One region of the Anoxybacillus sp. ST4 genome, then DNA from elsewhere that is predicted to be linked to it. Evidence: riboswitches for the same ligand, from Rfam matches in the RefSeq annotation. Region 1 holds a riboswitch; each other region holds the start of a gene.
What was found. Region 1 has a riboswitch for S-adenosylmethionine ahead of K1I44_RS09210 (methionine ABC transporter ATP-binding protein). Riboswitches for the same ligand answer to the same signal wherever they lie in the genome.
Positions count from the first base shown of each region.

Region 1 (6,076 bases):
ACGGCACATCGCTGTCCTTTTCTATTTGATAAAAGGAGAAAAAGAGACGGGTAGCGAATATAATAATACATAAATGAATGTGCAAGGTGATGACGATGGCGATTGTTGAGGTAGAGAAAGTAATTATTGTTGAAGGGCGCTCAGATAAAAAGAAAATTGAGAGCATTATTAGTGAACCGGTAGAAATTATTTGTACGAACGGAACGCTCGGCACCGCCAAACTTGATGAATTAATTGATGCTTTGTACGATAAAGAGGTGTACATTTTAGTCGATTCTGATGAAGCAGGAGAAAAACTGCGCCGTCAACTTCGCCGCGAGTTTCCACAAGCTGAACATTTATACGTCGATAAAATGTATCGCGAAGTGGCAGCAGCTCCGAAACATCATATCGCTGTTGTACTATTAAGTGCAAATATTGATGTACACGCACAATATTTGTAGAAAGCAGTGTGATCGTTGTGAAGGTTGTTTATATGTTCACGCCATTGTGCGGCACGTGTCAAGTGGCAAGTCGTATGGTCGATGTGCTTGAACAGTTGTTACCGCATATTTCTTTTGAGCGTCACGATTTAAATTATGTTCCCGAAAAAGCTGTGCAATGGCAAATTGAAAGTGTTCCGTGCTTACTTGTTTTCAAACGTGACGAGCTTGTACAAAAAATATACGCGTTCCATTCTGTTCCATATTTATACGAAACATTGAGGGAGCTGGCTGAATAAGCCAGCTTTCGACATATTTCTTGGGAAATGAGCGGAAAAGAGAGAGAATTGTCGAGCGATTGTAGAAGGAACAGACGGTCTCCGTATGGAAAAGGGAATACAACAATAAATAAAGCGGGGGCGGTTGTATGCATATGTTAGCGCCGATTTTGCCAAATGAACCTATATACATTCAATTGCAATGGGAAAGCGGACAAGTATTATTATGCGTCTCGAAAGAAGGGATTCAGCGTGTCGAAACGGGTGGTGGAGAACGGATCATTACGATTCGTGGTTCAACACAAGCGATGATGTCATTATTACAAGGTTCGTTAAAACTCCAACAACAACTTCGGTTAAATGAATTGTCCGTCACAGCTTCGTTTCGCCACATTTTATTGTTAGAGTCGATTTTTTTTCTTGCTAAACCGTACGATGTTGTTCATTGACGAGCAATATGTATCGTGTTAAAATTCAAAATATTCATAAATAAATCATTTCAGGGGGAGAAACGATGAAATTTGAAACGATTGCTGTTCATGGCGGATTGCAAACGGATCCAGTAACGAAAGCGCGTGCAGTGCCAATTTATCAATCGAATGCGTATTTGTTTGATAACACAGAGCATGCGGCCAATTTGTTTGCGTTAAAGGAAGCTGGGTACATTTATACGCGCATTCATAATCCGACGGTAACGGTGTTTGAAGAGCGTGTCGCTCAACTTGAAGGGGGCATTGGTGCTTTAGCGGTAGCGAGTGGCATGGCTGCTATTACGATGGCAATATTAAACGTCGCTCAAGCGGGAGATGATATCGTTTCTGCTTCTACGCTGTATGGAGGGACGTACAATTTGTTTGCGAATACGTTACCGAAATACGGCATTACGACCCATTTTGTCGATCCGTCTGATCCAGAAAATTTCCGTGCTGCCATTACGCCGAAAACGAAAGCGATTTTTGCCGAAACAATTGGCAACCCAAGCCTGCATGTGTTAGACATTGAGGCGGTTGCGGAAATTGCGCATGAAGCAGGCATTCCGCTCATTATTGATAATACGTTTGCTACACCGTATCTTTGCCGGCCAATCGAACACGGAGCGGATATTGTTATTCATTCGGCAACGAAATGGTTGCTTGGTAACGGAACGACGTTAGGTGGTATCATTGTCGATGGTGGAAAATTTGATTGGAATTCGCCGAAGTTTCCAGCGTTTACGGCGCCAGATCCAAGTTACCATAATCTCGTATACGCAGACATCGGTGCGGCGGCGTATATCGTCAAAGCGCGCGTGCAATTGTTGCGTGACTTAGGTCCGGCGATTAGCCCATTCAACGCGTTTCAGTTTAATTTAGGACTGGAGACGTTGCATGTCCGCATGAAAGAACATATTGCCAATACGAGAAAAATCGTCGAGTATTTGGACAACCATCCAGCAGTCCATTGGGTGTTGTACCCTGAACATGACAATCATCCAGCAAAAGAGCTAGCGAAAAAATATATGCCAAAAGGGGCAGGAGCAGTCGTTGTCTTTGGCATTCAAGGTGGCCGTGAAGCAGGGGCTACGTTAATTAACAACGTTAAGCTTTGGTCGCATGTTGCCAACGTCGGTGATGCAAAAAGTTTAATTATTCATCCTGCAAGTACAACGCATCAACAATTAAGTGGAGAAGACTTAAAAGCATCCGGTGTGACAGAAGATATGATTCGTTTATCGGTCGGTATTGAAAATGTCGATGATTTAATCGAAGACTTAGAACAAGCGATTGAAGCGGCGACAGGGGTACGGTCGATGTATTCGCGGGTGTAAATATGAAAGGTGCTAGTTAGATTTTTCGACTAGCACCTTTCATTTTATGAGTTGTAACCGCAGCGTTTGAGCAACCGCTCCTGTTCGTGACAAAACCCCCAATTTTTCGAAAATAGAAGAAAGGTGCCGTTCAAACGTTCGTTTACTCATATTTAGATGTTCACTGATTTGTACACTTGTTTTATCATCTGCTAACATTTGTAATATATCTATTTCAATTTTTGTCAAACAACTTGTCATGTGACATGTAGCTTCACTGTCAAGTAAAAGAAGTCTCTCTCCTCCATTGCTGTGGCGAATCGCATGTGCCAAATGAGTAGAAACTTTTTCTTTTGATAATATCACGGATACACCTGCCTCATACGCAGATAAGGCAAGTGGTGGATAGTTGCATAGCATAATGACATTTATCATAGGGTGTGTCTTCTTCGCATTTTTTATCCAGTCAAATGCTTTTATTATGTGCATATGCGCATTTATCACAATGACATCTGGTACATGTATATGTATGAGAGTCTCTAGTGAATCAATACAAGAAACAGAACCGACAACCGTTATGCTACTTTCGTTTTCCAACAATTTTTCCAAACCAAGCAAATAGACAGGATCGGAATCAACAAGCAATGTACGAATAGTCATGCGATTTCCCTCTCTACTCTTTTCCTAAATTCTACTTCATTTAATAAACTTTGTCATTTGTTTTAAAGGAATTGGCGGATTTTCGCCAAAAAATTGGCGGAAAATACGGATTTTTTTCTTTTCTATTTTTGGTAAATTGAAAATAGCTGATCAGCTAATTTTTGAGAAGAAGCGGAGGAGTGTAAGCAATGTATAAGTTGAAATAAAGAATGTCTGATTTTTATACAATACGGTATACCTATGGTGAGTAATCAGCTAAATAAAAATTTCTATTTAATATTCATGATACCGATGTTTAACTGACGCTAATGTACAAGTCTATCTCATTATGGACAAGTAGCGGAGAACTAGCATTACAATTGGACTATGCGAGGAGAGAAAATAATGAAAAGTAAATTTAGAAGGCTTATTTTAGTCCCTACCCTAGCATTAACTGTTACTCTGTTATTAGATGGGTTTTTTGGATCGTTAATTACTACTGAAGCTAGTACGCTCCCGAAACGAGTATATAAAGAGGGTAATGTAACAATTATAGTTACTCCTGCAGTAGGGAGTTCAATAGCGAAATTAAGCAATTCAAAATCAAAAATTACTCCACTTGATACTATTATCCGAGGAAATAAAGAAACAAAAACGGTTCAGAGTATGTATGGTACAGTGACGATGACAGTTACGTACGATCGAAATCTAACCACTAAGTCCTCTACTATTACAGGAATTTATTCTTTAGTGAATACAGATTCTTACTTAAAATTAGTTGATAAATGGTATACATCTAGTGTTGCACAAGCTGACTACTATGACTCTTTTCATAAAGTGTATGTAACGATTAGAATTACAAAAGAAGAGTGTAATTAAAGGGTTCGTTTGGCATGTAACTATGTATGCCTGCAATTGGAAAGTTTAACTTCATTTTTTGAACTGAAGAGGCTGATCTGAAACGCTAATGCGTGTTGGGTCAGTCTTTTGCATTTTAACAAAGCGGCGGGTTTGTTCGTAGTCCGACATCCAAAGAGTAGTGGTTTCTCATGCTATATATTCAGTTCACTTGATTATGAAGGGGAAATAGTTGAAAAATTTTTATTGACACTGTCCTTCTTTCGATGATATACTCACCTTTGTAATTTAAAATGATCCTCAAACATATTAAAACGTTAACTGAATAAAGCGTTTAAAAGCGCTCTTATCAAGAGAGGTGGAGGGATGTGCCCGATGAAACCCGGCAACCGTCAGCGCTGCTGAAATGGTGCCAATTCACACAAAGCGTTTGCTTTGAGAGATAAGAGACAGAACGGACGATTCGCGCCTTTCTGTTCTCTTGAGCAGAAAGGCTTTTTTCATGGAAGGAAGGTGACAGCAACGTGATTACATTATCGAATGTAACAAAAGTGTACAAAGCAGCAAGTGGACATGTGACCGCTGTTGATCGTGTGAACTTGCATATTGAAGCAGGAGAAATTTTTGGCATTATCGGCTATAGCGGTGCAGGAAAAAGTTCGCTCATTCGGTTATTAAACGGATTAGAAAAGCCAACGAGCGGCGAAGTCATCGTCGATGGCAAGGAGATCGGAAAAATTGGCGGAAAACAATTGCGACAAGCGCGCCAGCAAATCGGCATGATTTTCCAACATTTCAATTTACTTTGGTCGCGAACAGTGCGCGAAAATATTGCATTCCCCCTCGAAATTGCCGGCGTCCCGAAAGAGGAGCGAATGAAGCGCGTTGATGAACTAATTCAACTTGTCGGACTGCAAGGAAGGGAAGACGCGTATCCGTCGCAATTGAGCGGAGGACAAAAGCAGCGCGTCGGCATTGCACGCGCGTTAGCGAACAATCCGAAAGTGTTGTTGTGCGACGAGGCGACGTCAGCGCTCGACCCACAAACGACAGATTCCATCTTAGATTTGCTCGTCGACATTAATAAACGTCTCGGTTTAACGATCGTATTAATCACCCATGAAATGCACGTCATTCGTAAAATTTGTGATCGTGTAGCGGTCATGGAAAACGGAAAAATCGTTGAAATGGGTGAAGTGCTTCACGTGTTTCGTAAGCCGGAGCAGCCGATTACGAAGCGTTTCGTTCAACAAGTAACTGAGCCGGAAGAAACGAAAGAAGCGATGTTGCATCTTCTTGAGCGATATCCAAATGGAAAAGTTGTACAGCTTACATTTGTCGGCGAAGCAGCTGAGCAACCGCTCATCACGCACATCATTCGACAATTTGATTTGAACGTGAACATTTTGCAAGGGAAAATTTCGCAAACGCATCACGGTTCATACGGGGTGTTGTTCGTTCATTTAGACGGTGCGAATGAAGAAATCGAGCGAGCGCTCGCTTTTATTCGCCAGCAAGAAGTTGGAGTGGAGGTGTTGGCGAATGTGGAATGAGCTATTTCCGAACGTCGTTTGGGATAAAATATGGGCGGCAACAGCGGAAACGTTATATATGACAGCTATTTCAGTTGCGGCGACGTTTGTGCTCGGCATTTTGCTTGGATTGTTACTCTTTTTAACGTCAAAGGGAAACATATGGGAAAATCGTATCATTAACGGCGTTATCGCATCGTTTGTTAACATTTTCCGTTCGATCCCGTTCATCATTTTAATTATTTTACTCATCCCGTTTACTAAGTTTGTTGTCGGTACGATTCTTGGTGCCAATGCGGCACTGCCGGCGCTCATTATTGGAGCGGCTCCATTTTATGCGCGCATGGTTGAAATTGCGCTTCGTGAAATTGATAAAGGGGTTATTGAAGCGGCAAAAGCGATGGGAGCAACGACAACGACAATCATCTGGAAAGTGCTCCTCCCTGAAGCGCTTCCTGCCCTTGTATCTGGAATTACCGTTACAGCGATCGCTCTCGTTGGCTATACGGCGATGGCGGGAGTTGTCGGTGCTGGGGGGCTTGGGAACTTAGCTTATTTGGA
Region 1 is NZ_JAHZOE010000012.1:46,825-52,900, reverse strand. Features, by position in the region: gene K1I44_RS09240 (ribonuclease M5) at 96-443, shown strand; gene K1I44_RS09235 (thioredoxin family protein) at 452-721, shown strand; gene K1I44_RS09230 (sterol-binding protein) at 850-1,149, shown strand; gene K1I44_RS09225 (O-acetylhomoserine aminocarboxypropyltransferase/cysteine synthase family protein) at 1,215-2,507, shown strand; gene K1I44_RS09220 (response regulator transcription factor) at 2,547-3,146, opposite strand; gene K1I44_RS09215 (hypothetical protein) at 3,531-4,004, shown strand; SAM riboswitch class I at 4,327-4,432, shown strand; gene K1I44_RS09210 (methionine ABC transporter ATP-binding protein) at 4,508-5,536, shown strand; gene K1I44_RS09205 (methionine ABC transporter permease) at 5,526-6,076, shown strand, end outside.

Region 2 (6,076 bases), on a different contig from region 1:
TACTTTTTCGCTCACCGTCAACTGATCAAACCATGATTTGACTGCACGTTTATCGACAATTTTATCATCCCCCGCCTGCATGACGAGTATTGGCACGTCTCGTAAGTCGGCAATTTTTTCATGAGCGATACGAATGGCTTTCACTAACTCACGATACCAACGAACAGACACCTTTGTGACATACAATGAATCGTTTTTATCCATTTCTCGCACTTCTTCGTTTCGAGTCGCCATTTCTACCGTTAACCCCGATGGAAATCGCTTTTTCGGATGAATAACATTTAAAATGCGCGAGGCGATCTCAAGCGCTTTCGATGGATAATGAACAAGCCCTAAACAAGGAGAAGACAAAATAACGCCGCGCACGGGAAGACGTTTTTCTTGTAATGTGCGAATGACAACAAGTCCCCCCATACTGTGACCAAGTAAAAAAATTGGCTGTTCATACACGCTTGCTTCATGCACCCAGCTTGCAACTGCTTCGATATATTCGTCAAATGAATCGATATGTCCTCTTCGACTGCGCGACGTCGTTCCTTGCCCTGGTAAATCTCCCGCAACGACATGAAAACCGTGCGTGCGAAACATTTCAATAAGCCATTTATACCGACCGTGATGTTCAGCGGCACCGTGAACGATTACGATCGTTCCTTTTGCGTTTTCTCCTTCCCATTTCCACATATACTTCCCCTCCTTTATGTTTACGAATAGACGAAAAATTTGTACACTAAATATAACAAACTGAACTGAAAGGGACGAGTGAAATGATTTATCCATATAAAGAACATACACCAAACATTGCACCTTCCGCCTTTATTGCAGATTACGTTACTATTACAGGCGATGTAACGATCGGAGAAGAAACGAGCATTTGGTTCAACACCGTCATTCGTGGGGATGTTGCACCAACGATCATCGGCAATCGCGTGAACATTCAAGACAATTCTGTCCTGCATCAAAGTCCAAACAATCCGCTCATCATTGAAGATGATGTTACCGTTGGTCATCAAGTCATTTTACATAGCGCAATCGTGCGAAAAGGTGCCCTTGTTGGTATGGGGTCGATCGTTTTGGATGGCGCCGAAATTGGTGAAGGTGCTTTTATCGGTGCAGGTAGCCTCGTTCCACAAGGAAAGAAAATACCGCCACGCACTCTTGCGTTCGGACGCCCAGCAAAAGTAATCCGGCCATTAACAGAAGAAGACGAGCGCGAAATGGCTCGCATTCGCCGTGAGTACGTAGAAAAAGGACAATATTACAAGACGCTTCAAGCTAGCAAGCCACGCAGCAAATAAGCGTGGTATTTTTACATTGTTTTATTATTTACTTAACATACGTATTTTATCATAAAGTTAGGGGGAATGGCTTATGTTGCAAAAGTGGTACGATTGGGAATGTAAATTATTTTACAGCATTAATCGTTATTTCGACCGCAAATGGTTGAATATATACTTTCGTTCCATTACACATGTCGGGGGAGCAACCTTTTCAATTACAGCCGTCTTGTTAGCCATTTGGCTGCTGCAGGATGAATGGCGAGATGCCGCCATAGCGAGTGCTGCTGCATTAGCTTTTAGTCATATCCCTGTGGCAGTCATGAAAAAAATGTACCCACGTAAACGACCTTATATTTCCCTTCGCCATACGCGAGTAACAAAAAATCCATTAACCGATCATTCATTTCCTTCTGGACATACAACAGCCGCGTTTTCTGTCATCGTTCCGTTTTTACTATACGCTCCAGCGCTTGCGGTTTGTCTTTTACCTATTGCTGTTAGCGTTGCCGTGTCGCGCATTTACTTAGGGCTTCATTACCCTTCTGATGTGCTTGCCGGTTGTATGCTCGGTACGCTATTTGGTATTGCTTCATTTTCTGCTATTTTGTGAACAGGAGCGAAAACAAATGGGGAAAGCCGCTCGCGAATATGCCCAGACGAAAGACTGGGAAAACATATTCAGCGAACTTCTTTCCCACTACGAGCAAGTCATTCACACGCGTCACTCTCATTACGCATGAGAGCGGATAGCAACGTGTTCTTTGAAGAAATCATACTTCTCCTCTACGTATACGGCATGCCAAATCATGAACATAAGCACCGTCCATAATTTCCGACTATAATCAGCTCTTCCTGTCGCATGCTCATCAAGTAACTGTAAAAGAACATGCTTATAGAATACGTCATCCGTTTCACTTTGTTGAATCGTCGTTTTTGCCCAATCGTACAATTCATCTTTTAACCAATGGCGAATCGGAACAGGGAAACCGAGTTTTTTACGGTATAATACGTGATCTGGTACAAGTCCTTCTGCCACTTTTCGCAATATATACTTTGTCGTCCCATTCTTCGTTTTCAAATGAGCAGGAATATGCTTAGCAACATCGAACACTTCTTTATCTAAAAATGGGACGCGCAATTCGAGGGAATGAGCCATCGTCATTTTGTCAGCCTTTAATAAAATGTCACCGCATAACCATGTATGCAAATCAACATATTGCATTTGTTCGACCGGGTGATACAAAGACGTTTCATCGTATAAATGTTTCGTTATGCTCGTATATGCCCAATGACTCTTGTATTCTTTCAATATAAGAGCTTTTTCTTTCTCCTCAAACATTTTCGCATTGCCGATATATCGGTCACGTAATGGCGTCGTACCACGCTCAATAAAGCTCTTTCCTTTCATCCCTTCTGGAAGAAGACGGGCGAGTACGCGCAATATGTGCTTCATCGGCTTCGGAAGATAGGTAAAGAAACGTAACGAATGTGGTTCACGGTAAATATTGTATCCCCCAAACAGTTCATCTGCCCCTTCACCTGATAATACGACGGTAACACGCTTTCTTGCTTCACGAGCAACAAAATAAAGAGGCACAGCTGCTGGGTCAGCGAGAGGATCATCCATGTGCCACATAATGTGCGGCAAATGTTGTACATATTCTTCTGGGGAAACTATATAGCTATAATGTCGAACATTTAGCTTTTCAGCTGTTTCCTTTGCTACATCAATCTCACTAAATCCTTCATGAGCAAACCCGACTGAAAACGTCTCAAGATGAGGATGAAATTGTTTCGCCATGGCGATAACGAGCGAAGAATCGATTCCCCCAGATAAGAAAGAGCCGACTGGTACATCGCTGCGCATATGCACTTCAACAGACTTCATAAGAGCGTTTCGAATATCGACAATCCACTTTTCTTCCATTTGATTTGTCGGCGTGAACGATGGAGTAAAATAGCGAACAAATATCGGTAGTTCGCCGATTTTTTTTACCATGTAATGACCTGGCTTTAGCTTATAGACACCTGTCGTCATCGTCAACGGCTCTGGAACATATTGAAACGTTAAATAATGGTGAAGTGCTTCTTTGTTAATATCCCCGTCTATTGCTAACAAAAGGCTTTTCTTTTCCGAAGCAACGAGGAAACGATCACCTTGGGCAGCATAAAAAAACGGCTTAATCCCGAACGGATCGCGCGCAGCAAATACCGTTTTTTCTTCTTTATCCCAAATAACAAAAGCGAACATACCGCGCAATTGTTGCACACATGCCTCTTTTTTTTCAGCGTATAACGCTAATATCACTTCCGTATCTGAGTGCGTCGCAAACGTATATTTCTGCTCGAGCTGTGCACGCAGTTCAATATAGTTGTAAATTTCTCCATTGAAAATGATCCAGTATCGGTCGTTTTCGTATGAGAGCGGCTGATGGCCTGCTTCTAAATCAATAATGCTTAAACGTCGAAATGCGAAATGTACATGCTCATCAAAAAAATATCCTTCATCGTCTGGTCCGCGGTGAGTAATGATATCATTCATTTGTTGGAACGTCTTTTTCCATTCATCACATGCTTGCTTCGGTCGATCATAAATGCAACCAACGAATCCACACATTATGCCACCCCACTTTTTTAACAAAGAAAGAGAGTTACATGATGTAACCCTCTTCTCTTGCTTACTTCGCTAACTGTAACGCTTGTTGTTTTAATGCTTCCGCTTTATCTGTACGCTCCCAAGGAAGATCAATGTCCGTGCGACCGAAGTGACCATAAGCTGCTGTTTGCTTATAAATCGGGCGACGGAGATCGAGCATTTTAATAATGCCTGCTGGGCGAAGATCAAAGTTATTGCGAACAACTTCGATTAAAATATCTTCAGATACTTTACCTGTTCCGAACGTATCAATCGAAATAGATACTGGCTTCGCAACACCGATCGCGTACGCTAGCTGCACTTCACATTTATCCGCAAGACCTGCCGCAACGATGTTTTTCGCTACATAGCGAGCGGCATATGCTGCCGAACGGTCCACTTTTGTTGGATCCTTTCCTGAGAACGCTCCACCACCGTGACGAGCATAACCGCCGTACGTGTCAACGATAATTTTACGTCCTGTCAAGCCTGCATCGCCTTGTGGACCACCAATTACGAAGCGACCTGTTGGGTTGATGAAATATTTTGTGTTTTCGTCGATCAATTCTGCTGGAACGACAGGCTTAATGACATGCTCCTTAATGTTGCGCACAATTTGATCTTGTGTAATTTCTGGATGATGTTGTGTAGAAACAACGATCGTATCGATGCGCACAGGCTTACCATTTTCATCGTACTCGACCGTTACTTGCGTCTTTCCGTCCGGACGTAAGTAAGGTAAAATGTCTTCTTTACGCACTTCTGATAAACGGCGCGCAAGTTTATGGGCGAGCGAAATTGGAAGCGGCATAAGCTCTTTCGTTTCGTTGCACGCGAAGCCAAACATTAATCCTTGGTCCCCTGCACCGATCGCTTCAATTTCTTCGTCTGTCATTTGTCCTTCACGCGCTTCTAACGCTTTGTCAACACCCATCGCAATGTCTGGTGATTGCTCATCAATTGACGTTAATACGGCGCACGTATCTGCGTCAAAACCGTATTTCGCACGCGTATAGCCAATTTCACGAATCGTTTCGCGAACAATTTTCGGAATATCTACATATGTAGATGTCGTAATTTCTCCGCTCACTAAAACAAGTCCTGTTGTTACGCTCGTCTCGCATGCAACACGCGCATTTGGATCATTTGCTAAAATCGCATCTAAAATCGCATCGGAAATTTGGTCGCAAATTTTATCCGGATGCCCTTCCGTTACAGATTCAGATGTAAACAGACGACGTTTAGGCATTTAAACATTCCTCCTCAGTATAATGGCAAATGATACGGTACTCATCCCTCTTATTATGGTCTATCGTGAAAAAAACCTTTCCCTCAGAGGAAAGGTTTTTGCATTTGTCTGCGCCTTTCACTCTTATCGTTCAAGGGCGTTCCCTTGCCACAGGTTAGCACCTTTTCACGCATGTGACGGTTGCTGGGTTTCATCGGGCCTGTCCCCCTCCACCAACTCGGGATAAGAGTATCCGTTCATTTCAGCATCATATCACATCTGTATGAAGCGAGTCAATGTTTTTTATGCCACAACGATCTTGAAAATAAATTCAAGAAAAATACATGAATTAGTATGGATTATTTATTAAAATGTGTTATACTTTTTACATGAAGAATAAATCAAACAAAGGTAGGTTTTGTCCAATGAATTCCATTGAACTGACAAACAAATTATCAACACTCTTGCAAAGGGATGGGGTTTTTCATAACTTATCTGTACCACGATTAGTAGAAAAAGTGTTAACTCGTCAAGAAGGCATTCTCACTTCATCCGGTGCTGTTTGCGCAACGACCGGAAAATATACAGGCCGTTCCCCAAAAGATAAATATATCGTTGAAGAACTATCTGTTAAACATAAAATTGACTGGGGAACAGTTAATCAACCAATTTCTGAAGAAGTGTTTGATCGTCTTTACAATAAAGTCGTTGATTATTTAATGACAAAAGAAGAAGTGTTCGTATTTAACGGTTTTGCGGGTGCCGATCCAGCTTATCGTTTACCTATTCAAGTAGTGAATGAGTTTGCTTGGCATAATTTATTCGCTCATCAATTATTCATTCGTCCAACAGCAGAGGAACTAAAAACGCACGAGCCGCAATTTACAGTCATTTCTGCTCCAACGTTTAAAGCTGATCCAGCTGTAGACGGCACAC
Region 2 is NZ_JAHZOE010000002.1:43,592-49,667, reverse strand. Features, by position in the region: gene K1I44_RS02450 (alpha/beta hydrolase) at 1-681, opposite strand, end outside; gene K1I44_RS02445 (gamma carbonic anhydrase) at 765-1,295, shown strand; gene K1I44_RS02440 (phosphatase PAP2 family protein) at 1,369-1,887, shown strand; gene asnB (asparagine synthase (glutamine-hydrolyzing)) at 2,008-3,894, opposite strand; gene metK (methionine adenosyltransferase) at 3,956-5,161, opposite strand; SAM riboswitch class I at 5,282-5,390, opposite strand; gene pckA (phosphoenolpyruvate carboxykinase (ATP)) at 5,566-6,076, shown strand, end outside.
Region 2: another riboswitch for S-adenosylmethionine. It lies ahead of metK (methionine adenosyltransferase); the one in region 1 lies ahead of K1I44_RS09210 (methionine ABC transporter ATP-binding protein).

Region 3 (6,076 bases), on a different contig from region 1:
CAATTTAAAATATCGCTATATGCCGGACCAAAGTTTGTTCCCAATTGAAGTGAATCAGTATGATCCTTACGTCATTCGTGAAGCATTGCATAACTGTATTGCTCATCAAGATTACACTCTTCAAGGACGAATTAATGTTGTTGAAAAACCAGAGGAATTAATTTTTACAAATCTTGGTGAATTTATTCCTGAAACGATTGAGAATGTGATTGAACGTGATGCACCTCAAGAATATTATCGAAATCGCTTTTTAGCCGAAGCAATGGTCAATCTGAATATGATTGATACAATTGGTTCGGGAATTAAGAAAATGTTTTTAGAGCAACGAAAAAGATTCTTTCCAATGCCGGATTATGATTTAAGTGAACCGAATAAAGTAAAAGTGACCATTTACGGCAAAATATTGGATTATAACTATACTCGTATGCTTATCAGCCATACAGATCTAGATTTGAGTGTAGTGATTGCGTTAGATAAGGTGCAAAAAAAGCAACGCATCACACAAGAAGAAGCAAAAAAATTAAGGGCATTAAAATTAGTGGAAGGCAGATATCCAAACCTATATGTTTCCGCTAAAATCGCTGAAATTACAGGAGATAAAACTACCTATATTAAAAACAGGGCCTTTGATAAAGAGCATTATAAGCAACTGATTATTTCATTTTTGCGTCAGTATAAAGTGGCAAGTAGGAAAGATATTGATGATTTGTTGCTAGATAAACTATCTGATGCTCTCAATGAAAAGCAAAAAAAGAGGTACATCGGAAACCTGCTTCAAGAAATGTCTAAGAAGGATAGAACTATTGTAAATCAAGGTTCTGCCCGCTATCCAAAATGGGCATTAACTAATTAGTTAAACTTAGTTTTAAATTAGTTATAGGTTTAGTTAATAAAATTAGTTATAAAAATTGCTCGAATATTGATTTTACGCGGTTTTTCCATTAACTAATTAGTTATAGGAATAGTTATTGTTAGTTGTAGGATTTAGTTAAAGACATCGGTTAGATTTAAACCGATGTCTTTTTAATATTTACGAAAGAGTGCAACTGGCTTATGTGTACAGTATGTTCGAGGCGAACTGTCACGTCTCTACCGGACTTGACCTTCTTCAAACGAAGAAAGCCAACAGCCTTGTCGAATTTATCCATGGCGCATAACATAGCGATTGATGATATTGAAAGAGGTGGGAATGTGTATTATTACTATCCGAGCTATATGCATGGTGCGCATGGGAAAAAGGAAAGATCAGCTCACGTTTGAAAGAAAGGTAGCGGACGGATCGGCTATTTTCGTGCCAGCGGGAACGTGGCATAACTTGATTAACACGGGCAACGTTCCACTTAAACTGTACTCGATTTATGCCCCACCACAACACCCAGCTGGAACGGTGCATCCGACAAAAGCGGATGCCCTTGCGGCGGAACGATAAGAGACTTGGGGCGATGCCTCAAGTCTCTTACTTGTATTGTCCAATAAGCTCTTGATAGGATGACATGCGACTTTTCGGACAGCCCTTTACGACATTTCTTTTTGTTGTTTCAATAAATCGCGAATTTCTGTGAGCAGTTGTTGTTCTTTTGTAATCGTTGGTGCGGTTTGTTTCGTCTCTTCTTGTTTTTTCATTCGTTCGTGCAAGTTGTTTAACAGCTTAATAAATATAAAAATGGAAAAGGCGATGAGAAAAAAGTCAACGACAGTTTGAATAAAAGCCCCATATTTCACTTCTGCTTCTCCGACTTTCCAAGATAACTTGCTGAAATCAATTCCCCCTAAAATGAGACCGACAAGGGGCATAATAATGTCATTGACGAGGGAAGAAACAATTTTTCCAAATGCCCCACCAATAATCACTCCGACAGCTAAGTCGATGACGTTGCCTCGTATAGCGAATTTCTTAAACTCGTTCCACATCGGAATCCCTCCATTAAAATGATACAGCTAAAAGGCTTAAGTTTCCGTACTCGTATTCTCGGAATAAAACATGTGGCGAGCGATTGCCGGCTCCGTAAGCAATCCAGTACGGTGCTAAATGTTCTTGAGTCGGGACGGCTTGTTTAGCATAAGGGGCTTTTTCTTCATAGTGAAACACATCTTCACTATGGGCAGATGACTGAGCAAGCAACCAATCATCAAAGGCGACAGCCCAACAATCTGCTTTCGTTTGTTCATCCCAGCGAAGCGCCATTAAATTGTGCACTGTGCCACCACTACCGATGATCATGACACCTTCGTCACGCAACGGGCGTAACGCTTTACCAAGTTGAAATAGCTGCTTTGGTGTCCACGAAGGAACAACGGATGCCTGAATAATTGGAACGTTTGCTTTTGGAAATAGTCGGCTTAACAATACCCATGAGCCGTGGTCAAGTCCGCGCTTCTCGTCGATATTGACGATGGGGGAGACGTGCTTCAGATGATGTTGGACGCGTTTTGCCCATTCGACTGAACCTTGTGCAGCATAAGTTACTTCATACAATTCACGTGGGAAACCGGAAAAATCATAAATCATCTCATACGTTCCGTCAATTGATGAAACGGTCGGTTGACGCGTCGTCCAATGTGCAGTAAATAAAACGATTGCTTTTGCATCTATGCGTTTACCGAAATTGGTTAAAAACGATGCATATGCGCTATCTTCAATAGCTAACATTGGTGATCCGTGCGCGAGAAATAAAGCAGTCATTATATTCCGTTACAGAAAACTTATAAGGCTTTATAAGATAGCTAAAAATCTTATAAAGACCTATGTTTCTTTCCTTGTTCATCGCGCCCGATTTCGCCAAAACTACTCTCGTTTGATATGGCGCTTCGAAGGCTTAAACTCCCCACTAACGAATGGGTACATATCAATTGCTAGGCTATTGATTTGCCATAATTTTTTAGGTTTATACTTGCGTTTACATCCCTGTCTATTTTGTTTCCACATTCATCGCATACAAACGTTCTTTCTGATAAAGAAAGTTTATCTTTTACAGCACCACAATGACTGCAAGTTTTAGACGAAGGGAAGAATCGATCTGCAACTATAAACTTGATCCCATTCCAAGCACATTTATATTCCATTTGCCTTTTAAACTCGCGGAATGTTTGTTCTTGTACAGCTTTCGATAGCTTTCTGTTCTTTAACATTCCATGAGTATGTAAGCTCTCCATCACAACATACTCTGGCTTGGTTTTCACCAAAGATGCAGTGATTTGATGAATATAATCGTGCCTGATATGTTTCAGCCTTCGATACGTTTTTAAAACAAGGAATTCCAACTTCTTTATATTGTTTGTTTTTCTGTAACGGAATTCACCTCCTTCTGTTTTTATTTTATTTTCCTCATATTTTTTCGCTAGTTTACGTTGTAGCCTTTTAAGTCTTTTCTCCAACTTCTTCACTTTTTTTGGTTTGGCAAAAGCATGACCTTATAAGTCTTTATCATCTTTTACCAACCCCTGAATCATTTTGTAAGTTGTATATAGAGTTTGGCTAAATTTTATAAATTTATTTTAACTGTTTCCAACCTCCTTCACTTTTGCCCCCACTTTACCATATATCGATTTGATTTGTCTATTTTTACATGTGAAGTGCAAATATATGTGCCATATCTTTGATGGGATGCATGCTGTTTGTTGTTGAAAGGGGAATAAAAAACAGTTGCAATTTTGTTGTAAATGATGTACATTAATTTAAAATCAGAAAATTCGATATTGTTTTGCGTTCTTATCGAGAGAAGCGGAGGGACTGGCCCGATGAAGCTTCAGCAACCAGCCAGAAACGGTCAGGTGCTAAATCCAGCGAATTGGCGTTCAATTCGGAAGATAAGAAGAAGCGATTGTCTATGGACAAAAAAGCCTTCTTCTTTGAAGGCTTTTATTTTTTTAGAAAGGAAGAGAGCGAATGAGTCATATTGAAACGCGGTTAGCGCAAATTGGCAATCGGAGCGAGAGAGCGACGGGAACGGTCAATCCACCAGTATATTTTTCAACGGCGTATCGGCATGAAGGCATCGGGCAGTCGACAGGGTATGATTACATTCGGACGGGAAACCCGACAAGGCATATTGTCGAAGAAGCGATTGCACAGCTAGAAGAAGGAGATCAAGGTTTCGCATGTAGTTCAGGCATGGCGGCGATTCAAACGGTGTTTGCGCTGTTTGAAAGCGGCGACCATTTTCTCGTTTCGGCCGATTTATATGGCGGAACGTATCGTTTGTTTGAAAAAGGATGGAAGAAATACGGGCTGTCGTTTACATACGTCGATTTTCGCGATGTTGATGCGGTAAAGGCATATGTGACGGACAAAACAAAAGCGATTTTTTTAGAGACGCCAACGAATCCTTTAATGCAAGAAGCGGACATCGAAGCGGTCGCGGCGTTTGCGAAACAACATGGGCTGCTTCTTATCGTCGATAATACGTTTTACACCCCTGTACTGCAAAAGCCGCTCACAAAAGGAGCCGACATCGTCGTTCATAGCGCGACAAAATATTTAGGCGGACATAACGATGTGCTAGCCGGGCTCATTGTCGCCAAAGGAAAACAATTGTGCGAACAGCTAGCGATGTATCATAACGCCATCGGTGCAGTGTTGTCGCCGTTTGATTCATGGCTGTTAATTCGCGGCATGAAGACGCTTGCGCTTCGCATGCGCCAGCACGAACAAAACGCAAAGGCGATATATGAATTTTTAGTCGAACATGAAGATGTGACGGACGTATTGTATCCGGGAAGAGGAGGAATGTTGTCGTTTCGCGTGCGCGATGAAAAATGGGTGGATGCCTTTTTGCGAAGTTTAAAGCTCATTACGTTTGCGGAAAGTTTAGGCGGTGTCGAAAGTTTTATTACGTATCCAGCGACGCAAACGCATATGGATATTCCAGAGGATGTTCGCATCGCAAACGGGGTGTGTAATCGCCTATTGCGTTTTTCTGTCGGCATTGAACATGCGGACGATTTAATTGCCGATTTAACTCAAGCGTTTCAACGCATGAAAGAGGTGTAAAAGATGGATTTGCAAACGCAACTCGTTCACAATAAATGGCGGATCGATGCGCAAACAGGGGCCGTTAGCGTTCCGATTCATCATGCGTCAACGTTTCATCAGTTTGATTTCGATACGTTTGGCAAATACGATTATAGCCGTTCGGGCAATCCGACGCGCGAGGCGTTAGAGGAGACGATTGCGGAATTAGAAGGTGGAGCGAGCGGTTTTGCGTTCGCATCGGGCATGGCTGCCATTTCAACAGCCTTTTTATTGTTATCAAAAGGGGATCACGTATTAATTACCGATGATGTGTATGGTGGAACGTATCGCATCCTCACCGATGTATTGAGCCGATTTGGCATCGAGCATACGTTTGTCGATATGACTGATTTAGATGCGGTAGCGCGCCACATTCGCCCAAACACGAAAGTCATTTATATGGAAACGCCATCGAATCCGCTATTGAAAATTACGGATATTCGTGGGGTTGTGAAGCTCGCTAAGGCGCACGGGTGTTTAACGTTTTTAGATAATACGTTTGCGACGCCTGTGTTACAGCGTCCGCTTGATCTCGGCGTCGATGTCGTTTTGCATAGCGCGACGAAATTTTTAGCTGGCCATAGCGACGTTGTAGCTGGACTTGCGGTTGTAAAAGATGCGCGCTTGGCGCGAGAGCTGCGCAAACTGCAATATTCGTTCGGTGCGGTGCTTGGCGTGCAAGATGCGTGGCTTGTGTTGCGCGGGTTAAAAACGCTTCACGTTCGGTTAGATTACGCTTCACGTTCGGCGTTGCAGCTGGCGCAGTTTTTACATCGTCATCCGAAAGTGGCGCACGTATATTATCCAGGGCTTTCTTTTCATGAAGGGCACGTCATTCATCGCGATCAAGCGCGCGGGTTTGGCGCGGTGCTGTCGTTTGAATTGGAGGACGAACAAGCGGTGCGGACGTTTGTGAAACATGCGCGCATCCCTGTGTTTGCGGTCAGTCTCGGGGCGGTCGAGTCGATTTTATCGTATCCAGCGAAAATGTCGCATGCCGCTATGCCGAAAGCGGAGCGCCATCGCCGCGGCATTACGGACGGCTTGTTGCGCCTAAGTGTTGGA
Region 3 is NZ_JAHZOE010000005.1:4,300-10,375, reverse strand. Features, by position in the region: gene K1I44_RS05325 (RNA-binding domain-containing protein) at 1-853, shown strand, start outside; partial or broken gene K1I44_RS05320 (cupin domain-containing protein) at 1,220-1,429, shown strand; gene mscL (large conductance mechanosensitive channel protein MscL) at 1,516-1,911, opposite strand; gene K1I44_RS05310 (DODA-type extradiol aromatic ring-opening family dioxygenase) at 1,925-2,683, opposite strand; partial or broken gene K1I44_RS05305 (RNA-guided endonuclease InsQ/TnpB family protein) at 2,854-3,390, opposite strand; SAM riboswitch class I at 3,707-3,814, shown strand; gene K1I44_RS05300 (methionine biosynthesis PLP-dependent protein) at 3,887-4,990, shown strand; gene metC (cystathionine beta-lyase) at 4,994-6,076, shown strand, end outside.
Region 3: another riboswitch for S-adenosylmethionine. It lies ahead of K1I44_RS05300 (methionine biosynthesis PLP-dependent protein); the one in region 1 lies ahead of K1I44_RS09210 (methionine ABC transporter ATP-binding protein).

Region 4 (6,076 bases), on a different contig from region 1:
CGCTTTTACCCCTTTTATAAAGCCGTTTGCAAATTTGCGAATAAGAGGAACATCTGCCCCTCCGACAAAGCCGACGTTGTTCGTTTTCGTCAACATACCAGCAACGACACCTGCTAAAAAGCTACCTTCATCTTCTTTAAACGTAATCGATGTAATGTTTGGTAAATCCGATACGGCATCAATTAATATAAATTGCTGTTTCGGATATGTTTTCGCTACCTTTTCTAAATCTTGTTGTACCATAAAGCCGAGACCGATAACGAGATCGTTCCCTGCTTCAACAAGCTCGGTTAGCCCTTTTTCATACGTCCCCGTCTCTTTTAACTCACGATAATCAAAAAAAATGCCAAGCTCATCGCGCGCTTTCATAAGCCCTTTAAACGCTGAATCGCTAAACGATTGATCCCCTAGTCCGACATCTGACAACATAATACCGATTTTGACACGTTCTTTCGGTTGAAATGAACTCGTTTGTGAACACCCAGCGGCAAGCAATAACACGAATGCCATCATGAGTGAAATTATTTTTTTCATAAAATTTCCTCATCTCCTTATCTTTCATTCAAATCCCACTTCGTTTATTATATCGACAACAATCGACATTTTGTTTACTTTTTATATATAAAGATTTTGTAAAGTTGTTCATATGTCAACAATCGACTATAATGGAAGCACAACGAATTCATGTTGAGGTGATCTATATGTCAAAAGAAAGTTCATTTGATATCGTGTCGAAAGTCGATTTGTCGGAAGTGACGAACGCCGTCAACATCGCACTAAAAGAAATTCAAAATCGCTACGACTTTAAAGGGAGCAAAAGCGACATTTCGCTTGAAAAAGACGAGCTTATTCTTATTTCCGACGACGAGTTCAAACTAGAACAACTGAAAGATGTGCTTATCGGAAAGCTTATTAAACGAGGTGTACCAACGAAAAACATTCAATACGGAAAAGTAGAACCTGCTTCAGGCGGAACGGTACGCCAACGCGCGAAACTCGTCCAAGGCATCGACAAAGACAACGCGAAAAAAATTAACACAATCATTAAAAATACAGGTTTAAAAGTGAAAAGTCAAATTCAAGAAGACCAAATTCGCGTCAGCGGCAAAAGTAAAGACGATTTACAAAAAGTCATCGCCGCCATTCGCGAAGCAGACTTACCGATCGACGTCCAATTCGTCAACTACCGTTAAGAAGGCTATGCGCCTTCTTTTTTCTTTTCTTAAATAAAATAGTTGAATATTTCTAAAAAATCAGTTACATTTATGAGTAACTTCATACACATCATCTTATCGAGAGAAGGGGAGGGACTGGCCCGATGAACCTTCAGCAACCTGACGATCGTCAAGGTGCTAAGTCCAGACAAGCGATTCGCTTGGAAGATAAGAAGGAGCGTGCAACGTCTTCTTCTTATGGAGAAGGCTTTTTTATTTGAAAAAGAAACGGAGGAATGGACGTGGGATTGCTAGATGATTTAAAAGAACGCATCGTCATCGCCGATGGAGCGATGGGAACGTTATTATATGCGCACGGCATCGATCGCTGTTTTGAAGAATTAAATGTGACAAAGCCTGAGGAAATCGTTCACATTCACGAAGCGTATATCGATGCCGGAGCTGAAGTCATCCAGACGAATACGTACGGAGCGAACTATGTAAAGCTCGCCCGCTACGGCTTACAAGATGACGTCAAACAAATAAACGAAGCAGCCGTTCGGCTCGCCAAGCAAGCGGCGCGAGGACGCGCCTATGTGCTCGGCACAATCGGGGGACTCCGCAGCACAAATAAAAGCACCATTTCGCTCGAAGAAGTGAAACGAACGTTTCGCGAGCAGCTGTACGCGCTGTTAAACGAAGGCGTCGATGGCCTGCTGCTTGAGACGTATTACGATTTTGAAGAACTGCAAACCGTTCTTTCCATCGCTCGTAAAGAAACGACGTTGCCACTCATCGCCCACGTCACCTTGCATGACATTGGCGTCTTGCAACATGGAATCTCGCTTGCCGATGCGCTTCATCAATTAGAGCAACTTGGCGCCGATGTCGTTGGCTTAAACTGCCATCTCGGTCCGTATCATATGTTGCGCTCGCTTGAAGAAGTGCCGATTCCGACGCGCGCCTTTTTATCGGTGTACCCAAACGCAAGCTTGCCGCAATATCGCGACGGACGATTCGTTTATGAAACGAGCGAACAATATTTTGAAGAAACAGCGCGCGCCTTTCGCGATCAAGGAGTTCGACTCATCGGCGGATGTTGTGGAACGACGCCGAAACATATTTCCGCCATCGCTCGCGCCCTGTCCGACCGCACACCTGTATATGAAAAAAAAGTGAAACAACGGCATACAGTCGTCGTGCAAGAAGCGGAACAGGCGAAAGAACCTTCCTTAGACGACATTGCCCGCACGCGCCGTTCGATCATCGTCGAGCTCGATCCACCAAAAAAGCTCGGCTTAACAACATTTTTAGAAGGCGCCAAAGCGTTGAAAGAAGCACATATTGATGCGTTAACGCTTGCCGACAATTCGCTAGCAACACCGCGCATTAGCAACGTCGCTGTCGGAACGATCGTCAAACAACAGCTCGGCATGCGGCCGCTTATTCACATCACATGCCGCGACCGCAATTTAATTGGCTTACAGTCGCACTTAATGGGCCTTCATACGCTCGGCATGACCGATGTGCTCGCTTTAACAGGCGATCCGTCTAAAGTAGGCGACTTTCCGGGGGCGACATCCGTCTACGATTTATCATCGTTTGACTTAATTTCGTTAATTCGTCAATTTAACGAAGGGCTTTCGTATTCTGGAAAACCGCTCGGACAAAAAACGAACTTTTCCATCGCTGCGGCCTTTAATCCGAACGTACGCCATTTAGATAAAGCGGTGAAACGGCTAGAGAAAAAAATTGAATGCGGAGCGCACTATTTTTTAACGCAGCCGCTATATAGCGAAAAACAAATTGAAGACGTATACGAGGCGACAAAACATTTATCGACGCCAATTTACATCGGCATTATGCCGCTTACAAGCGCTAGAAACGCCGACTTTTTGCACCATGAAGTGCCGGGCATTACCCTTTCCGATCACATTCGTGCGCGCATGGCTGCTTGCGCAAACGACCCTGTCCAATCGACAAAAGAAGGGTTAGCGATTGCAAAAGCGCTCATCGATGCGGCGTTCGATTTATTCCAAGGCATATATTTCATCACACCATTTTTACGTTACGATATGACGGTCGAACTCGTTCGCTACACGCACGAAAAAGAGCGGCTCAAAAAAGAAAGGACGGTTTACCATGGCTAGTTTACTCGAACAGCTCGAAAAGAAAATTTTAATTATTGACGGGGCAATGGGAACGATGATTCAAGCCGCCAACTTAACAGCGGATGACTTTGGCGGTGAAGCGTACGAAGGATGCAATGAATATTTGACGATCACCGCTCCAGAAGTCATCGCCCACATTCATGAAGCTTATTTTGAAGCGGGTGCGGACATCGTCGAAACGAATACGTTTGGCGCAACGAGCATCGTATTAGATGAATACAATCTCGGACATATCGCCCTTGAGTTAAATATCGAAGCGGCAAAGCTCGCTAAGCGAATCGCGGAGCAATATTCAACGAGCGATTGGCCACGCTTCGTTGCTGGCTCGATGGGACCGACGACGAAAACGTTATCTGTCACAGGCGGAACGACGTTTTCTGAACTTGTCGCCGCATACGAACAGCAAGCTCGCGGACTATTACTTGGCGGCGTCGATCTTCTTTTATTAGAAACGTGCCAAGATACGTTAAACGTCAAAGCCGCTTTTCTAGGCATAACCGAAGCGTTTAAAACGGTCGGAAAACAAGTGCCGCTCATGATTTCAGGAACGATTGAGCCGATGGGCACAACGCTTGCCGGACAGACGATCGAATCGTTTTTTATTTCGATTCAACATATGAAACCATTTGCCGTCGGCTTAAACTGTGCAACCGGTCCAGAATTTATGACCGATCATTTGCGCTCGCTCGCTTCCCTCGCCAATACAGCCGTCAGCTGTTATCCAAACGCCGGTCTTCCGGACGAAGAAGGATGTTATCACGAAACGCCAGACATGCTCGCGAAAAAAATTCGCCAATTTGCCGAAAAAGGATGGTTAAACATTGTCGGCGGCTGTTGCGGTACGACGCCTGAACATATTCGCGCCATCGCTGAAGCCGTTCGCGACGTGCCACCGCGCGTCATTCCGAAACAGTTTCCGCTGCATGCCGTCTCTGGCATTGATGCGCTCGTTTACGATGAAACGATGCGCCCGCTTTTCGTCGGCGAGCGAACAAACGTCATCGGCTCGCGCAAATTTAAGCGGCTCATTGCGGAAGGAAAATATGAAGAAGCGGCAGAAATTGCCCGCGCTCAAGTGAAAAACGGGGCACACGTCATCGACATTTGTTTAGCCGACCCAGATCGCGACGAAAAGAAAGATATGGAACAATTTATTCAACAAGTCGTGAAAAAAGTGAAAGTGCCGCTCGTCATCGACTCGACAGACGAAGACGTCATCGCCTGCGCTTTATCGTATTCACAAGGAAAAGCAATTATTAACTCCATTAACTTAGAAGATGGCGAAGAACGATTTGAAAAAATTGTTCCCCTTCTCCATCAATATGGGGCGGCTGTTGTTGTCGGCACAATTGACGAACAAGGAATGGCCATTGATGCGAAACGAAAGCTTGACATCGCCCTTCGCTCGTACGATTTGCTCGTCAACAAATATCAGCTTTCCCCGCACGACATTATTTTCGATCCGCTCGTATTTCCGATCGGTACGGGAGATGAGCAATATATTGGCGCAGCAAAAGAAACGATTGAGGGCATTCGCCTCATTAAACAACATTTACCTAACTGCTTAACGATGCTCGGCATTAGCAACGTCTCGTTCGGCTTGCCACCTGTCGGACGCGAAGTGTTAAACTCCGTCTTTTTATACTATTGCACGCAAGCAGGGCTCGATTATGCGATCGTGAATACGGAAAAATTAGAGCGGTTCGCTTCCATTCCAGAAGAAGAAGTGCGCTTAGCGGAGGCGTTGTTATTTAACACAAACGATGAGACATTAAACGCATTTATTCAATTTTATCGCGATAAAACGAAGCAGCCGAAACAGACGAATACGAATATGACGCTAGAAGAGCGGCTTGCGACATACGTCATTGAAGGAACGAAAGACGGGCTCATGGAAGACTTAACGCTCGCCTTGCAATCGTACAGTCCGCTCGACATTATTAACGGTCCGCTTATGAACGGCATGGATGAAGTCGGCCGTCTATTTAACGACAACCAGCTCATCGTTGCGGAAGTGTTGCAAAGCGCGGAAGTGATGAAGGCGGCGGTCGCCTTTTTAGAGCCGTATATGGAGAAAAACGAAACGAGCGTAAAAGGAAAGGTGCTTCTTGCGACCGTCAAAGGCGATGTGCATGACATCGGCAAAAATTTAGTCGATATCATTTTAAGCAACAACGGCTTTCATGTCGTCGATTTAGGCATTAAAGTGACACCGCAACAGCTCATCGAAGCGGTGCGACGCGAGAAGCCGAGTATGATCGGATTATCTGGGTTGCTCGTGAAATCAGCACAACAAATGGTGCTTACCGCACAAGACTTAAAGCAAGCTGGCATTTCGTTGCCGATTTTAGTCGGCGGCGCCGCTTTATCGCGCAAGTTTACCGATACAAAAATTGCACCCGAATATGACGGCATCGTTTTATACGCCAAAGATGCGATGGAAGGATTGACGCTCGCCAACCGCATCGTTCAGCAAGACATTTCTTATGAGAAAAAAGAAAAAACGAAACAAACAATCGAACGGCAAAGCGCAGTCGCTGTCATGACAAAGTCAAATGTGAAGCGGGCACCGATTTACGTTCCGACCGATACAGAAAAACATATATTAAAAGACATTCCGCTTTCACATATTGAACCGTACGTCAATTGGCAAATGCTTCTCGGGCACCATCTCGGTTTAAAAGGAAATGTAAAAAAGCTGTTGGCGGAAGGAAACGAAAAAGCGATCATGTTAAAAGCGTTAATCGATGA
Region 4 is NZ_JAHZOE010000005.1:89,905-95,980, forward strand. Features, by position in the region: gene K1I44_RS05790 (BMP family lipoprotein) at 1-534, opposite strand, end outside; gene K1I44_RS05795 (YajQ family cyclic di-GMP-binding protein) at 702-1,193, shown strand; SAM riboswitch class I at 1,287-1,389, shown strand; gene K1I44_RS05800 (bifunctional homocysteine S-methyltransferase/methylenetetrahydrofolate reductase) at 1,457-3,304, shown strand; gene metH (methionine synthase) at 3,297-6,076, shown strand, end outside.
Region 4: another riboswitch for S-adenosylmethionine. It lies ahead of K1I44_RS05800 (bifunctional homocysteine S-methyltransferase/methylenetetrahydrofolate reductase); the one in region 1 lies ahead of K1I44_RS09210 (methionine ABC transporter ATP-binding protein).